One region of the Oceanobacillus sp. HCA-5259 genome, then DNA from elsewhere that is predicted to be linked to it. Evidence: riboswitches for the same ligand, from Rfam matches in the RefSeq annotation. Region 1 holds a riboswitch; each other region holds the start of a gene.
The links. A riboswitch is a leader RNA that binds a small molecule or an ion and turns the genes downstream of it on or off. The one in region 1 is predicted to bind cobalamin.
Positions count from the first base shown of each region.

Region 2: another riboswitch for cobalamin. It lies ahead of WKU33_RS13245 (ABC transporter substrate-binding protein); the one in region 1 lies ahead of WKU33_RS03385 (DUF4430 domain-containing protein).
Region 3: another riboswitch for cobalamin. It lies ahead of WKU33_RS15625 (ribonucleoside-diphosphate reductase subunit alpha); the one in region 1 lies ahead of WKU33_RS03385 (DUF4430 domain-containing protein).
Region 4: another riboswitch for cobalamin. It lies ahead of WKU33_RS00370 (acyl-CoA thioesterase); the one in region 1 lies ahead of WKU33_RS03385 (DUF4430 domain-containing protein).

Region 1 is NZ_JBBKBV010000003.1:182,363-187,181, reverse strand. Features, by position in the region: gene WKU33_RS03385 (DUF4430 domain-containing protein) at 1-2,184, opposite strand, end outside; cobalamin riboswitch at 2,330-2,514, opposite strand; gene WKU33_RS03380 (GNAT family N-acetyltransferase) at 2,784-3,245, opposite strand; gene WKU33_RS03375 (ATP-binding cassette domain-containing protein) at 3,672-4,819, shown strand, end outside.
Region 2 is NZ_JBBKBV010000025.1:27,756-32,574, forward strand. Features, by position in the region: gene WKU33_RS13235 (adenosylcobinamide amidohydrolase) at 1-783, opposite strand, end outside; gene WKU33_RS13240 (FecCD family ABC transporter permease) at 794-1,819, opposite strand; gene WKU33_RS13245 (ABC transporter substrate-binding protein) at 1,809-2,801, opposite strand; cobalamin riboswitch at 2,914-3,100, opposite strand; gene glmM (phosphoglucosamine mutase) at 4,090-4,819, opposite strand, start outside.
Region 3 is NZ_JBBKBV010000036.1:5,856-10,674, reverse strand. Features, by position in the region: gene WKU33_RS15630 (sigma-54 interaction domain-containing protein) at 1-1,093, shown strand, start outside; cobalamin riboswitch at 1,240-1,433, shown strand; gene WKU33_RS15625 (ribonucleoside-diphosphate reductase subunit alpha) at 1,566-3,800, shown strand; gene WKU33_RS15620 (flavodoxin) at 3,894-4,361, shown strand; gene WKU33_RS15615 (ribonucleotide-diphosphate reductase subunit beta) at 4,405-4,819, shown strand, end outside.
Region 4 is NZ_JBBKBV010000001.1:80,235-85,053, reverse strand. Features, by position in the region: gene WKU33_RS00390 (HXXEE domain-containing protein) at 1-484, shown strand, start outside; partial or broken gene WKU33_RS00385 (SDR family oxidoreductase) at 507-599, shown strand; gene WKU33_RS00380 (DUF4367 domain-containing protein) at 678-1,844, opposite strand; gene WKU33_RS00375 (hypothetical protein) at 2,093-2,353, shown strand; gene WKU33_RS00370 (acyl-CoA thioesterase) at 2,706-3,188, opposite strand; cobalamin riboswitch at 3,373-3,549, opposite strand; gene WKU33_RS00365 (hypothetical protein) at 3,736-3,930, shown strand; gene tenA (thiaminase II) at 3,981-4,655, opposite strand.

The DNA of each region.
Region 1 (4,819 bases):
AGATAAAACGTCCCAGCTTTCCGTTTCTTCATTGAAATGGAATGCTTTTATTTGGTTAGCATCGAGCCCTTGCACTGCGTCTGCGTCAACTGCCAAGCCAATGATAATATCATGATTAAACTCGGAAACAATCGTTCCATCCACGGTTAAGGTAAAGTCATAGACAGCACCGATTGCTTCTTTAACACTTTGTTCAGCGAGATTGACTTCAATTGTTTCACCAAGTTCACGTAATTGTTTCACTACAGGAACAGGAATCGTGATGATCGTATCTCCGTTATTAATAACGAGCGGCTTGTCTGCCTGAACAAGGTAGTCGGCAGCTTCAGCTTCTACCGCAACTGTAAAATTAGCTAATTTGTCTGCATGATGGGGTGTTACTACGACAGCATGTTCAGTTTCATATTGGTGCAGGTTGTCTTTTGTTATGATAACTTTATTCGGATCGTCAGATGGATTGTTTTTGTCATTGTCCCCATCGTTATCACCGTCATCCTTGTCATCGCCAGGCTCTTTCGGATCTTCCTTCTTATCAAACTTAAACACTGGACCAGTACCATTCTTGAATTGATCATAAGCAACTAATGCTAATGCCCCTTGGTTGATTGCGAAAACACTTGAAACATCATCTTCCGGTAAATGTTTAAAGCTGCCATCTTCCATTTGGAAGCTGATAAGGTGTTCTAGTAAGTTTCCGCCAGATTTTGTAAAGGCATCGCTTGTTGCGTCAACTCCGACAGCGGATAGGCCGATAATGACCATTGCAGCGGATTCCGCTGAATACCCGCCATTAAACTCTTCATCGTATCCGCCTTTATCCCCTTGTTGTTTGCTCATAGCTTTAACTGCTCGGTCAAGTGCAGCCTTCACGTCCGCATCATCCGCATAAGCGCTTAAAGCAAGCAGGCCCATCCCAGTAATATCCGGGCTTGGTCTTTCACCAAAGAAGGACCAGCCGCCTGCATCCAGCTCCATCTCAAGGAATGCTTCAATGATGCTGTCCCGTGTCCAGTCTGTACCTTCTGGGATCGGATAATTGAAACTATCAATTGCGAGCAAGCTATAAACGAGTTGGTTACTTAATGGCATTTTTTCATTCAGTAACATCTCAATCAAGTTGATGCCGTTTATATCTGTTGCATCATACCCGGCAGAAGTTAAGATAATAATGTTTTTTGCAATTTCTGTAGCATTCCCTGAGTAATCATCATTGATGGAAGCGGCTACTTCTTCGGCCATGTCATTTGAAACATCAGCACCAGCAGAGTGAAGGGCGGAGAATCCGTACCAGTCCATTTCAGCTGGATTGGACGAGAGATAATTGATTACAGCTTGGAGGGCTTCTGTATAATCTTTATCCGCAACTACCTGTTCTTTATCTTTTTTCTTATCTTTTTCATTTACAGGTGGCTCTTCTGATTTCTCATCTTCTTCATCAGCCGGTTCTTCCGGTTCACACGAGTCATCGACGACAAGTTCAAGCGTGTCGCCATCTTTAACCGTATGACCGAGTAACCCAACTTGCATCATGTCGCCATTCATATAGGTCGACCAGTATTCACAATCTCTTTCTAATGGTTCACCTAAGTAATTCACAAATGTTAAGTATTCGGAATCAACGCTCACATCTACTTTTACATTTTGATTTGCAGCAGCTTTAATTAGAGCGTCATAGGCAGTCGTGTATTGTGGCATGGATACAGTAGTCTCTGTAATAACTGTCTCCCCATTTGCATCTACTGCAGAAACCGCAACATCAAATACTTGAGGTTCGGCTGCAAGGTCTGTAAGAATAAATTGAATATTATCCCCGTTCGTTACTTCAGTTGAACTTGCTCCCATGTCTTGGAATAGACCATTCACATAAAAGGACCAGAAGTTCGATTCGGGATCAGCAGCTACTCCGCCAATACCCGTAATCATCTCGCCAAAGTCATAGCTGTCCCATTCGAGTTGATCATCTACTTCTCTAATCACATCAAAGGCAGTATCCCCATTTGAAATTTCCACTGCTATAGTGTCTAATACTGCAGAACCATCTTCATCAACAGCGGAGATGGTGACAGCATTCTCCAAGTTTGCTGCATTTACGGTTTGCAGGCCGAATAATCCAGATTGCGAGAGAAATAGAATGGCAGTCATCACCACGATAAACAGTTGCTGTAATCTACTATTTCGAACCATTTGTATACCCCCATCTTACGTATTTTTACCAATAAAAAAACATCTCTACCTTTAGAGATGTATAACAAAGCAAGCGTTATCAATCATGGATCAATCCATAATACATAACTACTATCAGCCACACCTCCTATCCTCGTAGGTTTATAAATTGGCGCTAAAATAGGCAGGTCTCCTGGCTTATGTTCATCGCTCTCCATTGCCTTCCCATAATAAAACAGTGGCTTATGAATGAAGAACTCGCATTTACAGTGGCGGGACCGCGCCGGATTTTCACCGACTTCCCTTTTCATGATTTTAAAATAAAAATCAACCTATTTTTTCGCATATTTAGTTGTTGAAAGGGGAGAAAAAGTTTCTCCAGATACTATGTATTAACTATGACTTAAGTATAGCAAAAATTATGAGTTTGTCTATGGGGGGAAAGAAAAGGACTTTCTTCATTAACAATTCAACTAGCTGCCGATATAAATAATGTGCCCACGCAATAGCTGCTCAATTTGATAAGGATAAAGGTTAGTGAATCCATAGTTAACTAATATTATCAATCAAATGTTTGTTTTAACAAATTCTCATTTATATAGTGCTAGATTCAGGATTTGTTACAGTTTCAATTTCATGCCTTCATGTGTTGCTCTAAATCCTAATTGTTCATAGAATCGCCGTGCCTCTGTTCTTTTTTTATCAGTCGTAAGCTGGATCAAATGACAGCCGCGTTCTTTTGCTCGTTCGATTGCCCATTGAATTAGCAGCTTGCCCACACCTTGTCCACGTGCGGAAGCAGATATCCTGACACCTTCAATCGTTGCACGCCAGCCTCCTTGGTAAGTGATGGAAGGCGTAAAGGTGATTTGCTGCACTCCGATGATCTCCTTGCCAATACACGCTACAATCAATTCATTATTTGGATCTGAATCAATTGCAAAAAAGGCTTCTCGATAACGATTTGGGAGAGGTTTTTCGTACTTCTCCCGAGAAGCACCAAGTACATCATCCGCAAGCAAGGCGACGATACGTTCCAAATCCTCTACGGTTGCTTTCCTAAAACTAATGTCAGATTCCATTCTCATTTCCCCCCAGTTTATTGAGAAATTCCTATATAATCATTTATTTTCACTATAAGTATATACAAATAGCCTAATTACTCAACTTTAAAGATTGAAAAATTGGCCTTTCATCACTATTCATGAGTTTCGTATCTGGGATAAATTCATCGATGTATTCATCATCCCCGTTTTTTAATTGGTAATCCATCGGAATCTCTTTTACATTTTTTAAAAAAGAGGGATTTTCAAATACTAATTGAAAACTTAACCTGACTTTATTGGCATCTGAAAAGTGCTTATCTAGCGTTATCCTAATTTCATGCACTTATCAGAATCAGGGGCTTTTTTTATTATAAAAATACTGCTCATCATATTTTTTACCTATACTATTAGAGTGTGATAATATTAGCATTGGTTAACGGTTAAAGGAGCGAGGGCGATAACATGTCAGCAAATAAAGATGAAATCATATTACGAGGATTAAAAGAAAATAACTTGAAAAATATAGATTTGAATCTGCCAAAAGAGAAGATCATCGTTTTCACAGGCCTTTCCGGTTCAGGAAAAAGCTCAGTCGTCTTTGATACATTAGCTACCGAGAGCAGAAGACAGATGACATTGAATTATCCTCACTATGTCCGGAATCAAATGCCGAAGTTTGAGCGTCCCCAAGCTGATCTTATGCAGAATTTAAGCCCGGTTGTTGTCGTGGAACAGCGGCAATCAGGAGGAAATTCACGTTCAACGGTCGGCACGTATATGGATATCCATCCATTGATTCGCTTATTGTTCTCTAGGATTGGTGAGCCAGCAATTGGCTCTGCGACAGACTTTTCTAGTCAAAGTGCGTTCGGCGGTTGTCCGGAATGTAGCGGCTTCGGCGAGGTCATTGCACCAGATTTGAGAAAAATTGTGGATGAAGAGAAGTCACTCCGGGAATACACAGTAAAATTTAAACCTTTATCTCCTTCTGGCTGGCAAGGTAGATGGATGATGACATGCGGTTTATTTGATCCGGATAAACCAATCAAAGATTACCCGGAAGACAAGCGTCGACTGTTATTATATGGCCCGCCAGAGGGGGAGAAAGTGAATGCACCCTTTCATACAAAACATGGACCACAACCCCATGATTGGGACGGAATCCTGCCCCGTTTTACACGGCTTTACATTAACAGGGATATTTCCAAATTGAAAGGAATCACCCAAGATGATGTCCTCGCGATGTCGACACGTTCCCTCTGTCCAACCTGCCAAGGGTCAGGACTGAATCCAAAAGTGTTGGAAAGCCGTATCAATGGCTTAAATATCGCGGAGTATGACCACTTGGAACTGACAGACGTTCTAAAAGAATTACAGAAAATAACCGACCCGCTCGGAGAATCAATCGCCCAGCAGGCTATTCCCCATGTGACCCAACTTGTTGAAATGGGGCTAGGCTATTTGAGTCTATCAAGAAAAATGGGCACATTGTCTGGTGGTGAAGCGCAAAGGGTAAAAATCGCCCGGCATTTAGGAAGCAGTCTCAACAATATTACATATATTTTCGATGAGCCGAGCGCAGGGCTTCATCCGGAAGAAGTGGAAATGTT
Region 2 (4,819 bases), on a different contig from region 1:
CGTCTTCTTGCTTGGCATTAAATGCAGCTGTGGCTTGGCTATTTTAGAGTGGGCCTGCTTAATGACCTCTGTATCGAACACCGAGTTAATCAGTTCCTCAGAAAGCACTTCATCTGGATTTTCCAACGCTTTTGCTTCGCCCTCATCCATTAAAAGCAGGCGATCACAATAAAGGCTCGCAAGGTTTAAGTCATGCAAAATCGCCACGACTGTGAGGCCCTTTTCTTTTGCACTTTTTCTGAGCAAATCAAGCAATTCTTTTTGATAGGCTAAATCAAGATGGTTAGTTGGTTCGTCCAAAAGAAGAACTTTCGGTTGCTGCACGAGAGCTTGGGCCAGGAATATTCTCTGCTGTTCTCCTCCAGAATGTTCCATCACCGAGGTGTCCGCAAATTCAAGGATGTTCGTTTGCCGCATGACACGCTGAACGATTTCCTCATCTTCTTTTGTCCATGATCGGAACAAGCCGCTATGGTGCGCATAACGACCAAGTGACACCATTTCTTTTACTGTATAAGGAAAAACTTGGGGAGTGAGTTGGGGTAAGACGGCGATTTTCTTAGCTAATTCTTTCTTAGAGTAATCGGCAATGTTTCTCCCCGCTACTTCAATTTTTCCCTGTTGCAGATCGAGCAGTCCACTAATCATATTGATTAAAGTTGTCTTCCCACTGCCATTTGGTCCTAGAATTCCAAAAAACTCTCCTTCATTTACGGAAAAACTAATGTTTTTTACAATCTCTTCACCATCATAGCCACCCGAGGCATTTTTAATTAAAAGCATGGTTCACCTCTCAACTTCTTCTCCGTTGTTTAATTAATATTATCGCAAATACCGGTGCACCTACTAAAGCTGTAATCACTCCGACAGGCAATACTTGAGGTGAGATAATTGTCCGCGATAATAAATCGGTCAATATAAGAAAGCTCGCTCCAATAATCATCGACAACGGCAACAAATGGACATGATCAGAACCCCATAGCTTTCTAGTTAAATGCGGGATAACTAAACCGACAAAGCCAATTGTCCCGGATACGGCAACCGCTGCACCTGTGAGGATGGAACCAGCAATAAGAATAAGCATTTTCCTTTTGCCAACGTCAACGCCTAAATGCTGGGCCCGTTCTTCGCCAAGCGACATCGCATTCAGTTCTTTTGTATTCATTAATAAAATGAGTGAGCCAAGAATAAAGAAAGGGAGAATGATTCCAACATAGCGCCAGCCTCGCATCGATACACTGCCAAGCAGCCAACCGATAATCTGCTGCAACTCATCCCCTGTTAAAGCGATAATTAATGAAATAACCGACCCTAAGAACGCGCTGAAAATGATTCCCGTAAGAATAATCGTTTCTACGCGCATCGTCCGGTCAATTTTTCGTGCAAAGTAAAGCACAATTATAATGGTCGCTAACGCTGTTACAATGCTTAAAAACGGCAAAGTAAACATCCCGATAACCGGTAGTGATATTCCGAAAAACAATGTTGCAACAGCACCAACGGAGGCCCCAGAAGATACTCCAAGAATATATGGTTCCGCGAGCGGATTCCTTAGCAGTCCTTGGAAGGCCGCTCCCGCAATTGCGAGTGAGGCCCCGACAAGTCCTGCCAACAGTACTCGTGGCAAACGAATCTCGTATACAATACTTACATACATTGGATCGACATCAGCACCAACGGGTAAGCGAAAGGCTTCGCTGCCAATCACTTTAACAATATCAAGAATCGGGACGGATACACTGCCAATCGAGATGGCAAAAAGCATCGCTCCAATAAGAAGCGTAAAAGAAATTCCATATTTTGTTACATTACTCTTCATCAAACAGCTCCGGATAAACCGCTTCAGCTAATTCTTTTGCCCCTTCTGTGAGTCTCGGACCGGAACGAGTAATCAAATCAGCATCAATATCATAAACTCTTTCATTCGTAACTGCTTCAACTACATCAAAACCATTTCGCGAAAGAACCTCTTCTTCTGGATTTTCAATATATGCACCGTAGGAAGTGATGATGACATCCGGATTCAGTTCAATGATTTCCTCTGGATCAAGCGCGAGCCATCCTTCATGCTCACCAGCGGCATTTTCAGCATGAATCATTTCCAACAGCTCATGAATAAACGTATGCTGACCTGCTGTATAAATATCCGGTGCAGGGGAATTTTCAAAGAAAACTGTCCGTATATCTTCCTCAGCTATCTCGGATGTAAGCTCACGAATCTCTTCAAATTCTGCTTCCATTTCCGCAATCAGTTCTTCTGCCTCTTCTTTAGAACCGATAACTTGTCCAATGGTTTCAATCGTCTCGTAAGTGCTCGCAATATCCTGCGCATCTTGAACGACGAATACTGGTATACCTGCAGTTTCAAGTTGTTCGAATGCTTCCTGTGCACTGCTCACCCCTAATTCATGGGCGAGGACAATATCCGGGTCAAGGCTAAGGATCAGTTCCACATTCAATTCCATGCCGCCAATTTTTTCAATTTCCTGTACTTCTTCCGGATAATTATCATGATCCGACACACCGACTACCTTATCCCCTTGTCCTAAAGCAAATGTAATTTCCGTATTGCTCGGGATCAATGAAACAATCCGCTCCGGTTCTTCCTCAAGCGTTATTTCATTATCTATTGCATCTGTGAGTGTCAGTGGATAATGATCACCGTTCGTTGACTCTTCTTCAGTTGTTTCATCTTTACCTGTATTTCCAGTTGCATCTTCATTGTCTGTCGCGCCTTGTCCGCAAGCAACTAGCAGACTAAGTAAGAACGCGAGCAGCAAACCCTGCCATAATCTTTTCATTTCCATTCCTCCAATAATAAATTCATTAAAAAAAGCATCCCACACAGTGTGAAGATGCTTCAGTAAATAGGTATACATCCATATAGACCCATCACCTGACTATCCTCGTAGTGCTGGCGTTACAGAATAGGCAGGTCTCCTGGCTCATGCTCATCACTCCGCTGCACCTTCCCATGCATTTAACGCACAGTGGTATTTACAGCTCGTTCGCACATACAGTGGCGGGACCGCGTTGGACTTACACCAACTTCCCTTTTAAGAATTCAACAATCGAATCCACCTATTTCTATTGCATTTCATTTTATCAAATGAATCTATATCATATCGTACACCTTTTTCATGTGAAAGTCATCTTTTTATTCTTGCCCGGGCAAGAAGGCAAATCAATATCTTATTTAACTTTTTCTATCGAGGATATTGAATGAATGGAAGAAGGATTCTACCATTCCTCAGCAAACTGCATTCTGGGTGTTTTCCCATTCGAAGGAGCGGAATGCGATGTAGGGAAAATAAACTGCGGTTGCTTTCCCTTGTGAGGAGATAGAGAGCTGGATTGGGAAAATAAACGGCGATTACTTTCCCTTGAGAGGAGATGGAGCGCTGGATTGGGAAAATAAACGGCAGTTACTTTCCCTTGGGAGGAGGTGGTGCTCTGGGATGGGAAAATAAACGGCGGTTACTTTCCCTTGGGAGGAGATGGAGCGCTGAAATGGGAAAATAAACGGCGGTTACTTTCCCTTGAGAGGAGATGGAACGCTGGGATGGGAAAATAAACGGCAATTACTTTCCCTTGAGATGAGACGGAGCGCTGGATTGGGAAAATAAACGGCAGTTACTTTCCCTTGGGAGGAGATGGAGCGCTGGATTGGGAAAATAAACGGCGATTATTTTCCCTTTAGATGAGATAGAGCGCTGGATTGGGAAAATAAACGGCGATTACTTTCCCTTGGGAAGAGATGGAACGCTGGAATGAGAAAATAAACTCCGATTAGTTTCCCTTGAGATGAGATGGAGCGCTGGAATGGGAAAATAAACGACGATTACTTTCCCTTGAGAATAGATGGAGCGCTGGAATGGGAAAATAAACTCCGATTAGTTTCCCTTAAGATGAGATGGAGCGCTGAATTGGGAAAGTAAACTGCGATTACTTTCCCTTGAAAAGAGATGGAGCACGGAATAGGGAAATTAACAGCGATTAACATTCCTCATAAGCGCGGATATAGCAATAGTAAAATAAACACAAAAAAACTGCTCCCTTGTCCCTTGACAGAAAGCAGTTTTCAATCAATTACTCTAACCCAAGTAAATTTTCAATCACGGAAACCACACGGTCGGCATATTTATTACATGCTTCTTTCGTTTCCGCTTCGACCATCACACGGACAAGTGGCTCGGTTCCGGATGGACGGACGAGCACACGGCCATTTTCACCGAGTTCTTTTTCCACCGCATCAATTTCTTCCAAAATAAGCGGGTTGGTCAATGCTTCATTCTTATCCGTTACTTTAACGTTTTTCAGAACTTGTGGGAATACTTGCATCTCTCCAGCTAATTCCGATAAAGGTTTCCCTGTATCTTTCATAACATTTACAAGCTGTAATGCAGTTAGCATACCGTCACCTGTCGTAATAAAATCGAGGAAAATGATATGACCGGATTGTTCTCCGCCAAGGTTGAATCCGCCCCTACGCATTTCCTCCATAACATAGCGGTCGCCTACATCGGTTTTATCACTATGCATGCCATTCTCTTCAAGCGCTTTATAAAAACCGATATTACTCATGACAGTTGAGACGATTGTATCTTCACGAAGTACGCCTTTTGACTTCATATATTTTCCACAAATATACATGATTTGGTCACCATCAACGATATTACCTTTCTCATCGACTGCAATTAAACGGTCACCATCTCCGTCAAATGCAAGACCAATATCTGCGCCCTTTTCCAATACAAGCTCTCTTACCGCTTCTGGATGAGTGGAACCTACACCGTCGTTAATATTCAAGCCATTCGGT
Region 3 (4,819 bases), on a different contig from region 1:
TACTTTTCCAATTATAAAAGATGGAAAGATTACTGAGGCAGTCGAGATAGCAAAAGATATCACTCAATTAGAACAAGTTATTAAGGAAAATGTGTTACAGAGGAAAAACACCAAATTTACATTTGATCAAATTATTGGAGATAGTGAAGAATTTGCTACGGTAATTGAAGATGCAAAACTAGCAACTCGAACAACTTCATCTGTTCTTATTGTTGGCGAAACAGGAACTGGTAAGGAATTATTTGCGCAAAGTATCCATAATGGTAGTGCAAGGTCATCTGCTCCTTTTGTCGCCCAGAATTGTGCAGCAATACCCGAAAGTTTAATGGAGAGTTTATTATTTGGTACAAAGAAAGGGGCCTTCACGGATGCGATAGATTCACCCGGTCTATTTGAACAAGCAGATGGTGGAACTTTGTTACTTGACGAGATTAATTCTTTAGACGCTTCCCTTCAAGCAAAACTCTTGAGAGTGCTGCAAGAAAGAACAGTAAGAAGAATAGGGGATACAAAGGATAAAAAGGTGGACGTTCGTATTATCGCAACGATTAATGAAGACCCGGCCGATATGATTATGGAAAATCGAATAAGGAAAGATTTATTTTATCGTTTGAGTGTCGTAACTTTATTCATCCCCCCCTTGCGTGAAAGAAAAGTAGATATTATGCCTTTAACGACGGAATTTATTAATAAATACAATACACTTTTTCAAATGAATATAAAGAATGTTAGTGCGGAAGCAAAAGAATTACTCTATGAACACGACTGGCCAGGGAATGTAAGAGAGTTAGAGCATACTATTGAAGGTGCGATGAATCTAGTAGTTGAAGAAAAGGAAATTCAAGTTCATCATTTACCCACTCGTTTTCGAAACCATAATAAATATAAGAGAGACAATGATAGAAACAGCAAGGATAGTCCCCCTATAATCGATTTTCATTCGAGAAAGCTGCGAGTTAGAATGGAACAGTTGGAAAAGGAATATATTAAACGAAAACTTTTAGAAAATAACTATAATATAACACAAACTGCAAAGATTCTTGGTATAAGCAGACAGAGCCTTCAATATCGCATAAGGAAATTTAATATTTAAATTTAGCACGTATTAACGGTCTGTAACATTTGAGTAAATTTTCCTTCAGCTAACGGAACCTTTTCGTAAGTTATTAATTGTTGAAAACGGGTATACTCTATGATAGAATTCAATATATAGTGCTTGACAAGGCAATTTAATACTAAATGTAGTATATAAGTAATGGTGACAAGATAACTGTTTAAAAGGGAATCCAGTTAAAAGCTGGAGCTGCCCCCGCAACTGTACGTGTGGACGAATTAGTAAACCACTATATCGCTTGCTGTTAGGTGACGATATGGGAAGGGCTATAGTAGGAAGAAGCACAAGCCAGGAGACCTGCCATAACTTGCAAGTTTTGTTTCTTCGGGGTGTAAGAAAGGTAAAACGATAAGAAGTGTGTATTTTTTTATGCATTTTGTCGTTTTTTCCTGCCGTTCATCCCGAAAATGAACGGTTTTTTTAATGTGTTTACATAAAGGGAGGAAATAAAATGCAAACAATGAGTCAAACTAAAAGTTCTAAAGGGATTGAATTAATTGATGAATGGGCCAAGGGATTAAATATTCAAACCGAAAAATATAAAGAAAAAGTGGAAGGACTCTGGAATTCTGACCAAATGAGGGATGAATTTTATGATGCTCTAATTAACCATGCCCTTGAAAATATAGACGAAGTATCACCAGACTGGACTTATTTTGCTACACGAATTTATTTGCATGAACTCTATCAAAAGGCTGCAGAAAATAGGGGTTATGACGCTTCTCTTTCGTATGGTCCCTTCTACGATTTATTAAAGCAATTGACCGATAAAGGAATTTATTCTACTAATCTTCTTTCAAGCTACACGAAAGGGGAAATTGATTATTTTGGTGAGTCACTTGAACAGGAAAGGGATTTATTATTTACGTACCCTGGCATTTATACATTGGCAACTCGTTATCTTGCAATGGATCATGAAAAGAATATCTATGAATTGCCACAAGAGCGCTGGATGGTTATTGCGATGCATCTTATGCAAGAAGAACCAGCTGAGGGTCGCACGAAGCACGTTCTAGAAGCATACTGGGCGCTGAGTAATTTATATATGACGGTTGCGACACCAACATTGGCTAATGCAGGGAAGAGTCACGGGCAATTGTCGAGTTGTTTTATCGATACGGTAAATGATAGTTTAGAAGGCATTTATGATAGTAATAGCGATGTTGCCCAACTGTCGAAAAATGGCGGTGGAATTGGGGTTTACATGGGTAAAGTCCGAGCGAGGGGCAGTTCAATTAGAGGATTTAAAGGGATGTCTAGTGGGGTTGTACCATGGATTAAACAGTTAAATAACACGGCGGTAAGTGTTGATCAGCTTGGTACTAGAAAAGGTGCAATTTCGGTTTATTTAGATGTATGGCATCGCGATATTGAGGAATTTCTTGATTTGAAGCTAAATAATGGGGACGAAAGATTACGAGCCCATGATATCTACACAGGGGTAAGTATGCCAGACTTATTTATGGAACAAGTGGAGAACAGAGGAGACTGGTATTTATTTGACCCTCATGAAGTTCGTGAGGTGATGGGCTTCTCTCTAGAAGATTTCTACGATGAGAAGAAAGGTGATGGAGAATGGCGCAAGAAATATCAAGCATGCATTAACGCTAATTTAGATTCGAAAAAGAAAGTACCTGCAATTGAAATTATGAAGAGAATCATGCGGTCCCAGCTTGAAACAGGGGCACCATTCATGTTTTACCGAGATGAAGTGAACCGCCGGAATGCGAACTCTCATACTGGGATGATTTATTGCACGAATTTATGTACGGAGATTACGCAAAACCAATCCCCGACAGAGTTTGTCCAGCAATATCTCACGGAAGAAAATGCCGTTGTGAAAAAATACAAGCCTGGTGATTTTGTTGTTTGTAACCTGAGCTCCGTCAACTTAGGAAAGGCTGTACCAGATAATGTATTGGAACGCCTCATCAAAATTCAAGTTCGCATGCTTGATAATGTCATTGATATCAATACGTTGCCATTATTACAAGCAACGCTCACGAACCAAAAGTATAGAGCGATTGGTCTAGGTACATTTGGATTCCACCATCTGCTTGCAAAAGAAGGAATTGAGTGGGAATCAGAGCAAGCTGTAGAATATACCGATGCAATTTATGAAAAAATCGCCTACTTAGCGATTTCTGCATCAGCAGATTTAGCGGAAGAAAAAGGCAGCTATCAAGTATTTGAAGGAAGTAAATGGAGTACAGGAGAGTACTTTGATAACAGAGGGTACGATGATTCCGAAGAGTGGATGGCATTGAAGGAGCGGGTGAAAGAAACCGGAATCCGCAATGGTTATGTAATGGCTGTTGCACCGAATGCGTCTACTTCGATTATTGCCGGCTCTACTGCAGGAATCGACCCAGTGTTTAAACCTTTCTATCATGAAGAGAAGAAAGACTTTAAAATGCCTGTAACGGCACCAGATATGGACCACAATAATTACCATATCTACAGACGTTCCGCTTATATTGTTGACCAGCGCTGGTCGGTGAAACAGAATGCAATGCGCCAGAAACACGTAGACCAAGGGATTTCATTTAACATGTATGTGCCGAACACGATCCGGGCTTCTGTTTTACTAGACTTGCATCTACAGGCTTGGAAGAGCGGACTGAAAACAACTTACTATGTACGCTCTTCTTCTACAGATATTGAAGAATGTGAGTGGTGTCAATAATGGATATGGGAAAGTTTTTACTTTCCCATATCTCTGCCCAAAGGAATCGATGACAAAGGGATTAATCGTACGTTATAAACAGGAGTGAAATAAATGAACATACTCATTGCTTATCATAGTTTTAGTGGCAATACCGAGGAAATAGCGGAGATGATCCAGGATCGATTAAATCATCACGGTTATCAACCTGAATTATATGAAATTGGTATGGGTGCCTATTTTCCTGAGTTAAGTAATTACGATATCGTCATGTTAGGGACGTTTACATGGGATCTGGGTAGTACCCCGGCTGAAGTAAAAGACTTTGTAGCGGATGTCGGCTATAAGCCGGATAATATTGCCGTGTTTGGCTCAGGCGAAACCCAATTTGGCGGGGAAGAGATGTTCTGTCTTGCAGTTACGAAACTAGCTAGATTTTACAATAGTCCATGGGAAGGTTTGAAAATAGAACAGTCCCCAAGGGGAAGCCAGGAGATAAAAGTTTCCAATTGGGTAGATGGAATTGTAGAAAGTGTAAGAAAAGAAAAAGAGCAGAAGAGCTGGGTGACAGTAGGCGTATAGAGTGAGTAAGAATAGAAAATTAAAAGAGGCAGGGAATACAAATATGACTGTAGTTTTAAAAAAAGCTAGAACGTTAGAACCAAAAAACCCTAATAAATCAACAGGGATTTTTGGGGGGAAGTCCAGTGGTATTTTAAATTGGAATGATATTGCATATCCCCATTGGTATCAGATTTACAAAAAGTTACTAGGAAACTACTGGCAAGCGGATGAAATCAATATGTCTTCCGATATTAGGCAGTTTCCCGAGTTGACGAAGGATGAACAGGATGCCTATTTGAAGATTATCGGATTACTGTCTACGTTAGATGCACCACAGACACGGACGGCCTTGTTATTATCTTTATACGCAACCGATCCATCCGTACAATCCATTATGGCTGTAATTTCGCAGCAAGAGGCTGTGCATAATGAGAGCTACTCGTATGTTTTATCATCTGTCGTGTCGTTGGATGAAC
Region 4 (4,819 bases), on a different contig from region 1:
AATTTTCACCATCATTTTCATGCTCCACAACCTAGAAGAAATCATGACAATTGAAAAATGGTTCAACAAAACGTATCCAAGAATTCGCAAAAGAATCCCTGCTTTTGTAGAAGAAGAACTCAGGAAATTTGAGACAATGAATGCAGCCAGATTTTCTTTCGTTGTATTTTTACTTTCTATCCCAGTAGCTATTCTGATTGTAATTACAACAATAACTGAGCACTATCTTCTATTTCTCGGGTTAAATCTGTTATTTGCTTTAAATATTTTTACCTATCCCGTACAATCCTTATACTTACGCAGCTATACTCCAGGTCTTTGGACTTCTGTATCACTGATCATTCCTTATTATATTATTCTTTCTTATCATATATCTAATACTGGTTTATTAACATTCAACAATTTATTAGGTGCAGTCGTAATTCTAATCTTGTTTATTCCTATTTTTCTCCTCAGTCATAAAGCAGCAGAAAAATGGAACTAACTCCTCGAGACAAAATTCAACAGTAGCAAATCTTGTCCTTTACTTAGCATCCGACGAATCCAGTTATTCCACTTGTTCTGAGTTTATCGTGGATGGTGGAATTACCGCAATATAATAAAATTTTCACACCAAAAAAACGACAGAGATTATCTAAAAATATTCCCTGTCGCTTTTTATTAGACGAAATGTGCTCTTACTCAATCCCCTCTGCTATTTGCAGAAACAATTCTTTCGGCATTTCAGATTCTTCGCCAATTAATTCAAGAAACACATCTTCATGTTCCCAAGTGAGACACATGAAACCATCATCATCAACCGCCAGATTACCTTCATTACCATTAATAGTGATTGTCTCCGTCTCTTCCCCTTCAAACATTCCATCATAATCCTCTTGTGAAGGATAGATGCTAAATACGAAGCCGTTCCAATCTTCATCCTCATAAATGAGATAGACCATCTCTGACTCATCATCCGAGGAATAATAGGATTCCGTCATTTCATAGCCCTCCGGTACGAATGTAACATCGGGAATCGTATAATCTACATTTTCCTTAATTTCCTCAAGTGACATTTCTTCCTCGAGAAATGCAAAATCTTCTTCCCATTCCTCTTCCGTTACAGCATTTTCTTTTACTTCTTCTGGAATTTCAATTGGCTCAACTTCATTCACATTCGACACCGTAGCTTCCGCTGTAACTTGAATAGATTCACCGTCCATTTCAAATTCCGCCTGAACAGTTTGTGATTGGATCAACATTGACTCTTTATCAACCTTCATTTCGGTCTCAAAACTGTTAATCGTAATGTCGGAAAGGTCTTCTTCCAAGTCAATATCCATCGTCAAATCTCCCATTGATGTATCGAAATATGGTTCGATTAATTCCTCAAATTCTTCTCCCTCACCGGTTAACGCAAGGATATACTGATCCTCTTCCTCCGTCATTTCAAATTGATCAGCAAACGCCTCTAGTTTTTCAAGTTCACCTTCATTTAATTGGTCAAAGCTCTCTAGTCCCATTTCTTCTTCATCCGTAATGAACCATTCACCGAACATGTTCATATACACTTCTTCACCAACGATATATGTCTCCACATCCATAGAAATTCCAGTCATCCCCATCGTCATGTCTAAATAAAGTGTGTCCGGATCATGTGTGACGTCAGCCGTACCTTCAATCGATACAATCATATCCATAATCTCTGTATCGATCTTCATCTCTGTCGTATAACTTTCTAAATCAGCATTCGCTTGAATTGCCTGCTCCAACACTTGGCCTTCTGTTAACGGCTCCTTATCTTCCCCACAAGCGGCAAGCAGTAAGAAGCTTGCCATTATCAATAAGGCAATGGTTTTTCTCATCTCTTTTTCCCCCTTTTACTTATGCAACATCTTTAAAAATAACAATTGAAAAAGTGACCCCTAACTCCTCTCTCATGTAGACATGTATAGGAAAATCCCTTTTGTAAAACTAAAGAATATTATACCCCAATACTTGGTAAATGGGGATAGTTATTTAGATGGATATGAATTTTATTTTTTAGTAAAATGAAACTTAATTACTTGCCACTCGTATGTAAGATATAAATGTATGAATCGGAGGATATTTAATGAAAAAGTATCTTGTCTTTATCATTAGTTTTATTGTAATGTTCACCGTATTCCAGGTACTGTCTGGCATGTTTCTAACATGGATATATACTCCGAATATTAGTTCAGCTTGGAGCATGCGTACTGGTCTCTCCCAGGAAACCGTTATTACAGGCTGCAATTCATTTGGGCTACCATTGTTTACTGCTGCGCTTGCTGCTTCTGTTGCTTATGTGACCTTCGTGAAGTTTGCAAGGCGTAGGAAAGAAAATATTAAATGATGAAAACAAAGGCGCAAGCGCCCTTGCAGGTTAAAAACGCGACGTCCTGTCGCAACACCTGCACTAGCACATCCTGTGCGTCGTAGCAACGTACAAACTGGAGCACTCCGGAATGAGATAAAGGAAACACAACGAACGATAGTGAGTTGATGTTGACTTTCACCACAAGGGTATAAAGGCGACTAAGCCTCACAAAGACCGCTCGGCAAGTCTTCTTTATCGATTGGAGGAGTGTGAAGTTTGATAGTTGCTGGGCGCTGGAGCCGGACGTAGCTAGCCCCGGATACCTAAGTTATCACAGCATTTTTATTTTATAGTTTCATGTATAATGGGAAAGAGGCAGGATTCTTTCTTACCTGCCCTCTGAATACTCCCGTATCTGCATCCGTCGACTTTTCCTTATTTGCGCACTTTGAAACAGACGCTTCTCCTCCTCCGTTTCCGGAATCACGCCACTCACTTTGGTTGGAATTCCTTCACTATTAATTGCAACCATCGTCAGAATTGCAGTAGTCGTCGTTGTTATTTCGCCTGTATCCAAATGCTGGCATTCCACTTTCACATACACTTCCATCGAGGTTCTGCCCGTAGAGACGACGACCGCCTCCAATTTTAATATATCACCCGCCTTAGCAGTTGAGAGAAAATTCACCGTATCGATCGATGCCGTGACGACCACACTCCCGCTATGCTTCATAGCAGCAATCGCCGCTATTTCGTCAATTGATGCTAAAACAGTTCCTCCAAAAATTGTTCCCATATGGTTTGTATCCGGAGGTAAAACAAGCTTCGTCTGAATTGTTCTCGAAATTGTCGCTGGTAATTTTTCTTCCATTTCATAACCTCTTCTCTGTTCTTTGAAGTGACCGCTTAAGAGACTTCGGGAGAGTTTTTAAGGAAATGAAAAAACCCATCAGAACTGATGGGTATAATAAAGATAGCATCCTCAATAAAACAGTAATCTTTTACCGTTAAAAGTCAGAATAAACCTCATTATACCTTCCCAGCTCCCGAAGAAGATAACTTTCATAATAATGGCAGGTCTCCTGACTTATGCTTCATCCTACTCTAATTCCTTCCCGTCCAAGACAGTGGATTTACTTATTTCGTCAGCATTTACAGTTGCGGGTACAGTTCTGGTTTCACACCAGATTCCCTATTAAGTCTCCTTAGACACCATGATTACGGGTCTTATCGTATGTAGTTATTTTCCATAAAAAGCTAAGTATTGTATCAAGCATAGTATAGATTGTTTAAATTAGCAATGTTAATGGAAGTTTATTAAAAACGAAACATAAACATATAGCAAATGTGGAACGTAATAATGAATAATTAGAAATAATCATTACAATATTCGCTAACTTTAAAAGAGGAGTGATCTGTTGAGCGACTGGATTCCAAGACTTATATTGCTCATTGTCGCAGTACCCTTTGTTTGGTATTTTGTTGCATTAAGTAAGAATGTAAGTAAAACAGAGAAAGAGCATGATCGGGATATGTCATATGAGATCAATCCGTTTACAGGATTGAAAATGCCATCAAGTGATTCAAGGAAAGATAAGGAAAAAAGAGAATAAACCGCTTAACAAAATTAGGGGGGAGCGACAAGCACTCCCCCATTACTCTCTTATAACGGCCACATCTCAATATTTTCTGCCATTTCCCAGAACATGTATTCAAATTTACTTGTTTTTACAACAATATCTTCAAGCGCTTGCAACTCTTTTTCAGATTTTCCTGCTGCGTAATCGTTAATGAGCTTCTGGCAGTTTTCGGCAAGCTCGGTGAATCCTTCTGAGGAATACATTTGAATCCAATTACCGTAAAACTCATGCTCTAATGACTCTGGGTTTTTCGCTAATTCTTTTCCAATATAGTTATAGCTCCATGCACAGGCCAGCACAGATGCAATCGCATTCTCTACACCGCCAAGCTGGGAAACATTCAGCATATAACTTGTATAAGCAGTCATCGTTGCTGATGGTTCAGTTTCCTCGAGTTCTTCACTTGTAATACCAAAGCGGGCTGCATATTCCCTGTGTAATTCCATTTCCATGTTCAATGTCCCGTGCAATAGATTCGCAAACATCGTCATCGTATGTAAATCCGGTGACTTTGCGCTCCCGATTGCAAAAACTCTCGAATACTCAATTAAATAGACATAGTCCTGCTTCATATAATGCTTGAACTTTTCCTTATCGAGCGTCCCATCCCCGATTCCCTTTACAAACGGATGCTCCAAGTAAGCTTCCCAAATTGGCTGGACCTTTTTCCACAGACGATCTGTAAACTGTTCACTCATGATTTATTCCTCCCTTTTTGGTATAGAACCTCTCTACACCACAAAGGGTATGTCTCGATTTGCCGAAAGCCTTTCGTTACATGTGTATGAAACACTTTTACCTTTCCCATTAAAAAAGACCGCTCTTTTTATAATGGAAAAAGGCGGTCTGCGCGTAACATGTT